Regions from separate parts of the Dietzia sp. UCD-THP genome, predicted to be linked through region 1. Evidence: riboswitches for the same ligand, from Rfam matches in the RefSeq annotation. Region 1 holds a riboswitch; the other holds the start of a gene.
What was found. A riboswitch is a leader RNA that binds a small molecule or an ion and turns the genes downstream of it on or off. The one in region 1 is predicted to bind thiamine pyrophosphate.
Positions count from the first base shown of each region.

Region 2: another riboswitch for thiamine pyrophosphate. It lies ahead of H483_RS23580 (ABC transporter ATP-binding protein); the one in region 1 lies ahead of thiC (phosphomethylpyrimidine synthase ThiC).

Region 1 is NZ_KB714655.1:96,787-102,728, forward strand. It holds gene H483_RS34045 (GNAT family N-acetyltransferase) at 1-343, shown strand, start outside; gene H483_RS34050 (exodeoxyribonuclease III) at 357-1,157, shown strand; gene ppk2 (polyphosphate kinase 2) at 1,195-2,088, shown strand; gene H483_RS34060 (CoA-binding protein) at 2,212-2,628, shown strand; gene H483_RS34065 (CD225/dispanin family protein) at 2,705-3,160, opposite strand; gene H483_RS34070 (GNAT family N-acetyltransferase) at 3,210-3,506, opposite strand; TPP riboswitch at 3,580-3,694, shown strand; gene thiC (phosphomethylpyrimidine synthase ThiC) at 3,690-5,393, shown strand; gene H483_RS34080 (ABC transporter permease) at 5,506-5,942, opposite strand, start outside.
Region 2 is NZ_AOSR01000013.1:242,406-248,347, reverse strand. It holds gene H483_RS23600 (HAD family hydrolase) at 1-151, opposite strand, end outside; gene H483_RS23595 (TIGR03557 family F420-dependent LLM class oxidoreductase) at 253-1,245, shown strand; gene H483_RS23590 (ABC transporter substrate-binding protein) at 1,435-2,505, opposite strand; gene H483_RS23585 (ABC transporter permease) at 2,502-3,278, opposite strand; gene H483_RS23580 (ABC transporter ATP-binding protein) at 3,275-4,114, opposite strand; TPP riboswitch at 4,097-4,194, opposite strand; tRNA gene H483_RS23575 (tRNA-Arg) at 4,458-4,530, opposite strand; gene H483_RS23570 (cytochrome c oxidase assembly protein) at 4,628-5,942, shown strand, end outside.

The DNA of each region.
Region 1 (5,942 bases):
CGGGCACGTGGTGTTCGCGCGCGTCGAGCACGACGGCGACCTGGCAGCCATCGCCCGGGGCGCCGTGACCACCGGGCCCGACGGGGCGCCGCGCATCGCGGTCTCGTGCGTGCAGACCGCCGACGCCCACCGCCGACGCGGGCTGGCCGAGGTCGTCACGGGCGCGCTCGTCGGGTGGGGTCGGTCGCTGGGCGCCGAGGAGTGCCACCTCCACGTGTTCGCGGACAACTCGGCCGGCCGCGGCCTGTGGGCCAAACTCGGGTTGGCCCCGCACCATTCGATGCGTCACCTCGTCGTCGTCGAGGGTTCCACTCCGCGGTCCACGCGATCCGACGCCGGGTAATAGACTGCTCGCCATGCGCCTGGCCACCTGGAATGTCAACTCGATCAGAGCTCGACGGGACCGCGTCACGGCCTGGCTGGAACGCTCGGACGTCGACGTCCTGGCCATGCAGGAGACCAAGTGCAAGGACGACCAGTTCCCGCACGAGGCGTTCGAGGAGTTGGGATACCAGGTCGCCCACCACGGGCTCAGCCAGTGGAACGGCGTGGCCGTGGCCTCGCGGGTGGGGCTCGACGACGTCCGGCTGGGCTTCGACGACATGCCCGGTTTCCACAAGGACCCCGAGGTCACGCAGGACCCGGAGGCGCGCGCCATCTCGGCGGTGTGCGACGGCGTCCGCGTCTACAGCCTCTACGTGCCCAACGGTCGCGAGCTGGCGGACCCCCACTACACCTACAAGCTCGAGTGGCTGGCCCGGCTCCGCGACCACGCGTCCGCCGAGCTCGCCGCCGACCCGTCGGCGCAGGTGGCGCTGGTGGGCGACTGGAACGTGGCACCGCACGACGACGACGTGTGGGACATGGAAGTCTTCGACGGCAAGACCCACGTGTCCGAGCCCGAACGCCAGGCCTTCGCCGCCTTCGACGGGGCGGGCTTCCGCGAGGTCACCCGCGAGTACACCCCGGGCCCCGGCGTCTACACCTACTGGGACTACACCCAGCTGCGCTTTCCCAAGAAGCAGGGCATGCGTATCGACTTCCAGCTGCACTCGCCGGAACTCGCGTCGCGGGTGACCGGCGCGTTCATCGACCGCGAGGAACGCAAGGGCAAGGGCGCCTCCGACCACGCGCCCGTCGTCGTGGACCTCGACTAACACCGCCACCTCGTCTCAGCACCAGGAGCCCCCACCGATGTCCACGTTCCAACTCCGCCATTACATCGACCGGCTGCGCGCCGAGGGCTTCACCGTCCGCGACGACCACGGTGAGGACCCCGACCTCATCGACATCAACGGCAGGGCCGTCGACACGTGGCGGGAGAACTACCCGTACGACCACCGACTGGACCGCAACCAGTACGAGGTGGAGAAGTACCTGCTGCAGATCGAGCTGCTCAAGTTCCAGAACTGGCAGGCCGAGTCGGGTCACCGGCACGTGATCGTGTTCGAGGGCCGGGACGCCGCCGGCAAGGGTGGGACGATCAAGCGGTTCACCGAGTACATCAACGTGCGACAGGCCCGCGTGGTGGCGTTGATCAAGCCCACCGAGACCGAGCTGTACCAGTGGTACTTCCAGCGCTACATCAGTCATCTGCCCACCCGCGGCGAGCTGGTGATGTTCGACCGGTCCTGGTACAACCGGGCCGGCGTCGAGCGGGTGATGGGGTTCTGTACTGACGCCCAGTACTCCACGTTCATGGAGCAGGCACCGATGTTCGAGAAGATGCTCGTGGATTCCGGCATCGGGCTGACGAAGTTCTGGTTCTCCGTCACCCAGGAGGAGCAGAAGACCCGGTTCGCGATCCGGCAGCTCGACCCGGTCCGGCGATGGAAGCTCTCCCCGATGGACCTGGAATCACTGGACAAGTGGGACCGGTACACCGCCGCCAAGGAGGAGATGTTCCGCCGCACCGACACCGACTGGGCTCCCTGGATCACCATCAAGTCCAACGACAAGAAGCGGGCGCGCATCAACGCCATGCGCCATTTCCTCCACCAGTTCGACTACCCGGAGAAGGACCCCCAGGTCGTGTTTGACCCCGACCCGAAGATCGTCCGCCGCGCCAAGGACGCCGTCGGGGACTGACTGAGCCTGCGAAGGAAGGCCCCGCGCACAGGCTTCGTCGGGGACTGACTGAGCCTGCGAAGGAAGGCCCCGCGCACACGACCCGTCGGGAATGTCCGGGCGCCGGCGCGCATTGCACCGGGTATGAGTCACACGAATGATCCGGCCGTTGTCAGACGTCTGCTCTCGGAACCCGGTCGCTGGGCGATCGTGGGCCTGTCGGCGAACACCGCCCGGACCGCGCACGGGATCGCCGCGTATGTCCTCAACCTGGGTCACGAGATCGTCCCTGTTCATCCCAGGGCCGAGACGGTCCACGGCCAACAGGGGTACCCGGATCTCGCGTCGGTGCCCGGCGAGATCGATGTGGTCGACGTCTTTGTCAATTCGGCGCTCGCGGGCGACGTCGTGGACCAGGCGATCGCCCGGGGCGCGAAGGCGGTCTGGCTCCAGCTCGGCGTGATAGACGAGGCCGCCGCCCAGCGTGCCGCCGACGCCGGGCTCGACGTGGTGATGGACGCATGCCCGGCCATCGAGGCGCCACGTCTGGGCATCGCCTGAGCGGGAACACCTGCCTGAGCGGGAACGCCCGCCGTGGCGGGAACGCCCGCCGTGGCGGGAACGGCCCGCCCGCGGGTCAGAACCCGCTGGCGCTCAGTCCGATCATGGCGAAGATGAAGGCGAAGTAGAGCACGATCAGCAGGGCGAAGAGGCCGAGCGAGATGAGGCCGAGCTTCTTGGCGGACGCGCTCGCCGCTTCGGCCTCCGCATGGTGCCCGGCCGCCCACAGCGGGTAGACGTCCGAGGCCCGGGTCATCGCGACGAATGCCAGCGGCCAGAAGAACAGGATCGAGGCCACCGCCCAGCCGATGTTCGACGGCGGGCCCGGCCGAGCGGCTCCGGTCGGGCCGGTGAACCCCCCGGGGCTCTGGGCCCCGTAACCCGGGTGCTGGCCGTACGACGATGCGCCCTGCCCGTATGTCGGGCCCTGGCCGTAGCCCGAGTCCTGCCAGTAGCCGGAGTCCTGCCCGGGGGTCTGGCCGGCACCGTACGGGGAGTCGGAGGAGGAACCGGGGTAACTCGGATTCGTCATGCCCGAATCGTATCCCCGCAAGTGGGCTCCTCGAAACACCCTTCCCGGGTCAGCGGGGGGCCACGAGGAGTTGATACTCGGGGAAGCGGATGAGGAAACGGCGGACGTAGCTACACACCGGACGGATCTTGCACCCGTCCAGGCGCATCCGGGTGAGCACCAGGCTGACCAGCAGCCGAGCGATTCCCTGCTGACCGAAATGCTCCTCGATGACGGTGTGCAGAAGGATGAAGACCTCGCCGTCCTTCTCGTACCCCACCAGGCCCATGAAGGTCTCGCCGTCCCACAGTTCGAACCGGTCTCTATCGGTGTTGTGGACCAACACCAGTGACTCCACTCGGGACATGGGACTCCTTCGGCAGGGTGTGTTCCACACCCGATGCTACTCGTCGGGTTACGCTCACCCGGCACAATTTCATACTCGTCCACACGGGAGTCCGCTTCGGAGCGCGGGCTGAGAGGACGGCCGGCCGGGCCGTCGACCGTAGAACCTGTCCGGGTCATGCCGGCGTAGGGAGCAGTGAGCATCATGGGCACACACACGTCCACCACCAGCGCAGATTCCACCTCGATCGAGTCCGTGACCTGCGGTCCGATCCACTCCAGCAGCAAGTCCTACCTTGAGATCCCGGCGGAGGGCATCACGCTGCGCGTGCCCGTCCGGCGGATCGCCCTGACCAATGGCACGTCGTTCGACGTCTACGACACCTCCGGTCCGTACACCGGGTACGCCGACGCCGGGGAGTGCCACGACCTCGCCGCAGGACTGCCGCCCACCCGCGACGGCTGGGCCCACCCGGAGGCCGCGCCCGCCTCGGCGGAGGACCCCACGCCGGTGCGGACCCAGCTGGCCTGGGCCCGCGCGGGCCACATCACCCCGGAGATGCGCTTCATCGCCGCCAGGGAGGGGATCGACGTCGAGGTGGTGCGGACCGAGGTGGCGGCCGGCCGCGCCGTCATCCCGGCCAATCACCGCCACCCGGAGAGCGAGCCGATGATCATCGGCAAGCGCTTCCTCACCAAGATCAACGCCAACATCGGCAACTCCGCGGTCACCAGCTCGATCGCGGAGGAGGTCGAGAAGATGGTGTGGGCCTCCCGGTGGGGTGCGGACACCATCATGGACCTGTCCACCGGGCGGGACATCCACGAAACCCGCGAGTGGATCATGCGCAACTCCCCCGTTCCCGTGGGGACCGTGCCGATCTACCAGGCACTGGAGAAGGTGGGCGGCGATCCGACCGCGCTGACCTGGGAGCTCTACCGCGACACCGTCATCGAGCAGTGCGAGCAGGGCGTGGACTACATGACCGTCCACGCGGGCGTGCTCCTGCGGTACGTCCCGCTCGCCGCCAAGCGCGTCACCGGGATCGTCTCGCGCGGAGGTTCGATCATGGCGGCGTGGTGCCTGGCGCACCACCGCGAGTCGTTCCTCTACACCCACTTCACCGAGCTCTGCGAGATCCTCGCGCGCTATGACGTGACGTTCTCCCTCGGGGACGGCCTGAGGCCCGGATCGATCGCGGATGCCAACGACGAGGCCCAGTTCGCCGAGCTCCGCACGCTGGGTGAGCTCACCGGGATCGCCAAGCGCCACGGCGTCCAGGTGATGATCGAGGGCCCCGGACACGTGCCGATGCACATGATCGTGGAGAACGTGCGGCTCGAGGAGGAGTGGTGCGAGGAGGCGCCCTTCTACACGCTGGGGCCGCTGGCCACGGACATCGCACCGGGTTACGACCACATCACCTCCGCCATCGGCGCCGCGCGGATCGCGGAGGCGGGTACGGCGATGCTCTGTTACGTCACCCCCAAGGAGCACCTGGGCCTGCCCGATCGCGACGACGTCAAGACCGGCGTGATCACCTACAAGATCGCCGCGCACTCGGCGGACCTGGCCAAGGGGCACCCCGGCGCACAGAGACGGGACGACGCGCTGAGCACCGCGCGGTTCGAGTTCCGGTGGAGGGACCAGTTCGCCCTGGCGCTCGACCCGGACACCGCGCTGGCGTACCACGACGCGACTCTGCCCGCCGAGCCCGCCAAGACCGCCCACTTCTGCTCGATGTGCGGTCCCAAGTTCTGCTCGATGCGGATCTCCCAGGACATCCGGGACTACGCGGCCGAGCACGGGATGGAGACGGTCGAGGCGATCGAGGCGGGGATGGCGGAGAAATCGGCGGAGTTCGCCGAACAGGGCTCCCGCGTCTACCTGCCGATCAGTCAGCACTGACCTTCCACAGGGCGTCCGCCCCCCCGCGAGTCGGCCCAGCCCGCGCGCGGCCCAGCCCGCGACGAGACGCGGCCCGGGTGTACCTACACCCGGGCCGTGTCATCGGTGCCGTTCAGGCGTCGCGGCGCAGGGTGATCACCAGACCCGCGACCCACAGCGCCACGCAGACCGCCGCGTACCACGCGAACGCCGGCCACTCGCCCCACGTGATGAACCCGCGCGCGGTCTCACCCTGGGTCCAGAAGTCGCCGTTGGCGAACGGCATCCAGCCGGCGATGTCCTGCCCCACCCGGGGGATCAGGGAGACCATGCCCTCCAGCGCCAACGTCCACACCAGGAACAGCGAGATGGTGCCGGCGGCGTTGCGCATGATGTACGCCAGGCCCATCACGGCGAGGGTGCCCACCGCCGCGTAGACGGGGAACCGCACGAGGTACGTCAGCCCGTCGCCCGAGAACGGGGTCCACGAGTCCAGACCGGACAGCGCCCCCGCGGCCAGCAGCGAGACCACCACTGCCACGGCGGTCACGACCATCGACATCACGGTGA
Region 2 (5,942 bases), on a different contig from region 1:
CGTCCTTGCCGATCCGGTGGTGCACCTCCACGAACGGCACCGGCGCGCCGGCCTCGGCCAGAGCGCGGTGCCAGGTCCAGACGTGGACGTAGGTGGAGTCGACCAGGGTGCCGTCGACGTCGAGGAGAAGGGCGCGCGGTGTGGTGGTCATGCGTCCGACCGTGCCCCGCCCCCGCGAGGCAGGCAACCGGTGGCCCCCGCCCGGGTGGCAACCGGTGGCGACACGGCCGGGCCCGGCGCACCCTCGAAACCATGACACGCTTCGGATACACGCTCATGACCGAACAGTCCGGCCCCAAGGAACTCGTGCGCTACGCCGCCAAGGCCGAGCAGTCGGGATTCGACTTCGAGGTGGCCTCGGACCACTACTTCCCGTGGTTGTCCTCGCAGGGGCACGCGCCCTACGTGTGGAGCGTCCTGGGCGCTGTGGCGCACGTGACCGAGCGGGTGGATCTGTGCACGTACGTGACGTGCCCGATCCTGCGCTACCACCCCGCCGTGGTGGCGCAGAAGGCCGCGACCGTGCAGATCATGTCCGACGGCCGGTTCATGCTGGGCATCGGCGCGGGGGAGAACCTCAACGAGCACGTGGTGGGGCAGCGGTGGCCCTCGGTTGACGAACGCCACGAGATGACGGTGGAGGCACTGGAGATCATGGGCGAGCTGTTCGACGGCGGCCTGGTGACCTACTCCGGCGAGCACTTCCGGGTGGACTCCGCCCGCCTGTGGGACCTGCCCGAGAAGCGGGTGCCGATCGGCGTGGCCGCCGGCGGGGAGAAGGCCGTCACCCGACTCGGGCCGCTCGCCGATCACCTCATCGCCACCGAGCCGGAGCCCGCCCACATCGAGAACTGGAACGCGCTCGACGGGCAGAAGAAGATCGGTGACGGCGCCCGGGCGATCGCCCAGATCCCCATCAGCTGGGACCCCGAATCGGAGAAGGCGGCCGTCGAACGCGCGCACGACCAGTTCCGCTGGTTCGCCGGCGGCTGGGCCGCCAACGCCGACCTGCCCACCACCGCCGGGTTCGCCGCGGCCACCAAGTTCGTGCGGCCCGAGGACGTGGCCGAGCAGCTGCCGTGCGGGCCCGACCTGGACGCGATCGTCGAGAAGATCCGGCCGTACTGGGAGGCCGGGTACACGGACGTCGCGCTGATCCAGATCGGCGACTCCACCCTGGACCGGTTCCTCGAGGAGGCCGCCGAGCCGCTGCTCGCGCGGTTGCGGGAGGCCTCCCCGAACTGAAGGTCGGTGGGCCTGCCGGTCTGGAGGCCCTGCGGGCGGACACGCGCCGCCGGGGCCAAGCCGCCGGGGCCAAGCCGCCGGGCCCAAGCCGCCGGGGCCATCGAGAAGAGCGTTTCGCGCATTCTCACTCGACCGATGCGTGCCAAACAGTCTTCGCGATGACGGCGGGGCCTCTCGCGGGGCAGGGTTCTAGCCGCCGGCGCCCGGCAGGTAGTCGTTGGTCGTGGCGGTGGCGCCGTCGACCTCGGTCTCCAGCAGCCCGTTCTGGTACATCCAGTCCGCGTACGCCGCCCAGGCCTCGGCCGACTGCTTCCCGAAACCGCCCTCGGGCAGCAGCTCGAGGGTGGCGTCGATCATCAACTCCAGGATGTCCGGGTCGTAGGAGCCCTGGGTCTCGGGGGTGAGGGAGTCGATGGCGACCTGCCGGTCCCGCAGCGCCGCGGCCTGACCTTCCGCGGTCCCGGCGAGGAAGGCCCGCACGCGCTCGGCGTAGTCGGCATCGTCGGCGAGGCGGGACGGGTTGGCGATGATCACCAGTTCCGCGTAGTCCGGCACCCCGAGCTCCGTGGCCGGGAGCACCACGAAGTCGCCCTGAGCGGTGAGCTCGACGCCCTCGATGTTGCGGAAGGCCCCGAAGACCGCGTCCACCTGGTCGGTCAGGAGGGCCTGGTTGAGGCTCTGCTGCACGTTGGGGGTGGAGATCGAACTAGGGTCGATACCGGCCTCCCGGGCGATGAAGTCCAGAGTCGGCTGCTGAGAGGCCAGTCCCGACAGGCCCACGGTCCTGCCCTCCAGATCGGCCGCGGCGGTGATCCCGGACTCCGTCCTGGCGATCAGCGAGGTCAACGAGGTGGGGATCAACGCGGCCACCGAGATCACGTCGAGGCCCTGCTCCGCGGCGATGAGGGTGTCGGGCTCGTAGGAGATGGCCAGGTCGGCCCGCCCCAGGGACACCTCCCGCGCGGCGTCGGCCGTGTTGGCGGGCGTCATGAACGTCACGTCGACGCCAGCGTCGTCGTACGCGCCGGTGTGCTGCGCGGTGTACAGCGCCACATGGTCGGGATTGGGGCTCCAGTCGAGCAGGACACTCACAGGTGCGGCCCCGGTCTCGGTCGGCTCCGCGTCGTCCGGGCTCGACTGGCATCCGGTCAGGGCCAGCGCCGCCGCGGCCGCGGTCGCGAGCATCCGGACGCCGGGTCGGGTGACGCCGGATCGGGTGAGGGCCCGGCGTGGGGGCGCGCTGGTGGGTGCGTGGGTCATGATGGGGTCCTTTCGGTGGTGGTGTTCCACGGGCAGATGAGTCGTTCGAGGAGGGTCACGGTGGCCAGCAGGACGCTGGACATGATGGTCAGCACGACCACCTGGGCAAAGACGAAGTCCGTCTGGAGTCGGGGGATGGCCTGGAGCATGAGGTACCCCAGGCCGTTGGTCGAACCGGTGTACTCGGCAAAGACCGCGGCCACCGGCGCGAAGGTGACCGAGACGCGCAGTCCCGCGAACCCGCGGGGCGCGGCGGACGGCAGTCTCACCCGCCAGAAGAGCGACCATCGGGTGGCGTGCAGGCTCCGCAGCGTGTCGATCAACCGGGCGTCGACGGTCCGGACGCCGGAGAGGAGGTTGAGGGCGACGGGAAAGAAACACAACAGGGCGACGACGATGACCTTCGGCGCCATCCCGTACCCGAGGGAGATCGTCAGCAGCGGGCCGATCACGATCACCGGGATGGCCTGCGAGGCGACCAGCAGTGGGGTCATGGCCTGACCGATGGTGGGCACGAACGCGCTGATGATCACCACGATCACCGCGACGACCACCCCGAGGACCACACCCAGGAGGGTCTCGGAAGCCGTCAGCAGCGTGGCGGAACCGAGCCGGTCGGGCCAGGTGGTCACGAGTGAGTCGAACACGGCGCCGGGCGCGGGGATGACGTACGCGGGGACGAGCTCGAGCGCGGTGATGGTGATCCACGCGGCGAGGACAAGCAGGATCGTCACGCTGGCGGGAGCGGCGGACCGGAGGAGTCGGACGGTCATCGGGCGGCTCCGCCGTCTGCCAGGTGGGATTCCCGCGCCAGGGCCTGGAGTACGTCCTGCCGGGTTGCCGCGAATCCCTTGTCGCCGAGCAGGGCCTCGCGGGGGCGGTCGTCGCCGAACCACCCCGGCCAGGTGGAGACCACGCGCGCCGGGGCGTCGGCCTCGTGCCGTGCCAGCAGGACCACGCGCTCGGCCAAGAGCAGGGCCTCGTCAACGTCGTGGGTGACCATGACGAGGGTGGCCGGCGTCCCGGCGAGGGTCTCGCGCAGCCATTGCTGGACGTCTGCTCGGGTGATGGCGTCGAGCGCACCGAGCGGCTCGTCCGCCAGCAGCACGGGTTTGTGGGCGAGCAGTGCGCGCGCGAGTGCCGCGCGCTGGCGCATGCCCGCGCTCAGAGCCGAGGGGCGGGACCCCGACCAGGCGCCCAGGCCCAGGCGGTCCAGCAGGAGCTGGGCCTCGGCCCGGGCCACGCGACGGCGCACCCGTTGATTGCGAAGACTGATCGCGACGTTGTCGAGCAGGGTCATCCACGGCAACAGACTGTCGCCCTGTGGCATCAACGCGCAGTGCTCCAGGCGCCGGGCGGGCTGGTGTCGGTCGAGGACGGCGACGGTCCCGGTCGTCGGTTCGGCGAGGCCGGCGATCAGCGACAGCAGCGTCGACTTGCCGCATCCGCTGCGCCCGACGACGGCGATGTGCTCGCCCGCCGGCACGGACAGGCTGAGGTCGGCGAGGACGGGGCGGCGCGCTCCCGGATAGGTGTGGCCCAGCCCGTCCAGCGCCACGGCTGGAGCTCCGGGGCGGCTCAGCACAGCGTGCACCAGCGCATGTGACATCCCTCCGCTCGTGTGAACGAGTTCAGGTTCAGCGGGTGTGATCTCAGCCCCGTCCGGTAGGGGCACCCCGTGTCATCGACGCCGATCCTGTGGATCGACTCGAAGTGCGAACCTACCACCCTGCCCCGCCCGGCGAGTGGTCGCATATGCGCGGTTCCAGGGGAGCCCCACCTGGGGAAACGCGAGCAGAGGTGACCGCGCGACGAGGGGTGGCCCGGCGCCGACGCCAGGTGACACCGGGTGACGCCTGGCGGAGGTGCTGCGGGAGGCGGCGGGCGGTGGTCCGGTGTCGTGCCGGCCAGCGCCGCCGATCAGCGTAGAAGCCGATCTGCGCAGAAGTATGCGCCCCCGAGAGGATTCGAACCCCTGACCAGCCGGGTAGAAACCGGATGCTCTATCCACTGAGCTACGGAGGCCTGCGACGCCCACGTCCGGCGTCGCCGGAAGGATGATAGCCGATCCGGGGGTGTGCGCTGCAGCCGCGAATCGGCCCGGGGCGATCGGGTTAATACGATGGAGGCCATGACGTCGTCCAAGTCGACACCCGCCAGCGCCGGACTGCTCAAGACCCGCAGCGTGGTGCCCGTCGTGATCCTGCTCGCGGTGGTGGCCGCCGCGGTGGTGATCCCGCTGTCGGGCATGTCCACCGAGGTGGCGCTCGCGCTGGTGGGCGTCCCGGACCCGGGCGTGCTCACCACGGCCGGGCTCCCGGCGGTCCGCGCGGTGGGTGAGCTGCTCGCCGCGGTGGCGGTGGGGACGGCTCTGTTCGCGGCGTTCTTCACCCCGCCCCAGAAGGACAAGACCCTCGACGTGGACGGGTACCGCTCGCAGCGGATCTCCTCGTGGGCCAACATCTCGTGGGCGGTGGCCGCGGCGCTGCTCATCCCGCTGACCCTGTCGGACGTCGCCGGGCGCACGTTCTGGGCGGCACTGCCCCCGGACCAGTGGATCGTGGCGATCAACCAGATCGACGTGGCCTCGTCCTGGCGGTGGGCGGCGGTGATCGCGCTGGTGGCCGGGATCGGCCAGCGGCTCACCGTGAGCTGGCGCTGGTCGGTGATCTGGCTGGGGGTGTCGGTGCTCTCGCTCCTGCCGGTGGCGGCCACGGGCCACGCCTCCGGGAGCACCGCGCACGACATCGCCACCAACTCGCTGATCATCCACCTGTTCGCCGCGGCGTTCTACGTGGGCGGTCTGGTCGCCGTGCTCGCCCACACGATGCGGGGCGGCTCCCGCGTGGCGCTGGCCCTGCGCCGCTACTCGGTGGTGGCGACCATCGCGATCATCGCGCTGGGGTTCTCAGGCATCATCAACGCGCTCGTGCGGCTGCACCCCGCCGACCTGTTCTCCTCGACCTACGGTCTGCTCGTGGTGTCCAAGGCGCTGCTGCTGGTCCTGCTCGCGATGTTCGGCCTGGCCATCCGCCGCCGGATCATCGCCAGGATCGAGTCCAGATCGGCCAACGCTCCCGTCGACCGCCCGACCCTCGTGCGGATCGCGCTGGTCGAGGCTGTGGTGATGGCGGGCACGATCGGGCTCTCGGTCTCGCTCGGTCGCACCCCGCCGCCGGCGCCGCTGTACGTGCCCACCCGCCAGGAGGCGCTACTGGGCTTCGAGCTCCCCGGACCGTTCTCGCTCGGCACCGTCTTCGGGGTGTGGCGCTTCGACTTGGTGCTGGGCCTGGCCGCGGTCATCCTGCTGAGCCTGTACGTGTGGGGCCTGATCACCCTGCGCCGCCGCGGCGATGCCTGGCCCGTGGGCCGGACCGTGGCCTGGGTGCTCGGCTGCGTGATCCTGTTCCTCACCACCAGTTCCGGCATGGGGATGT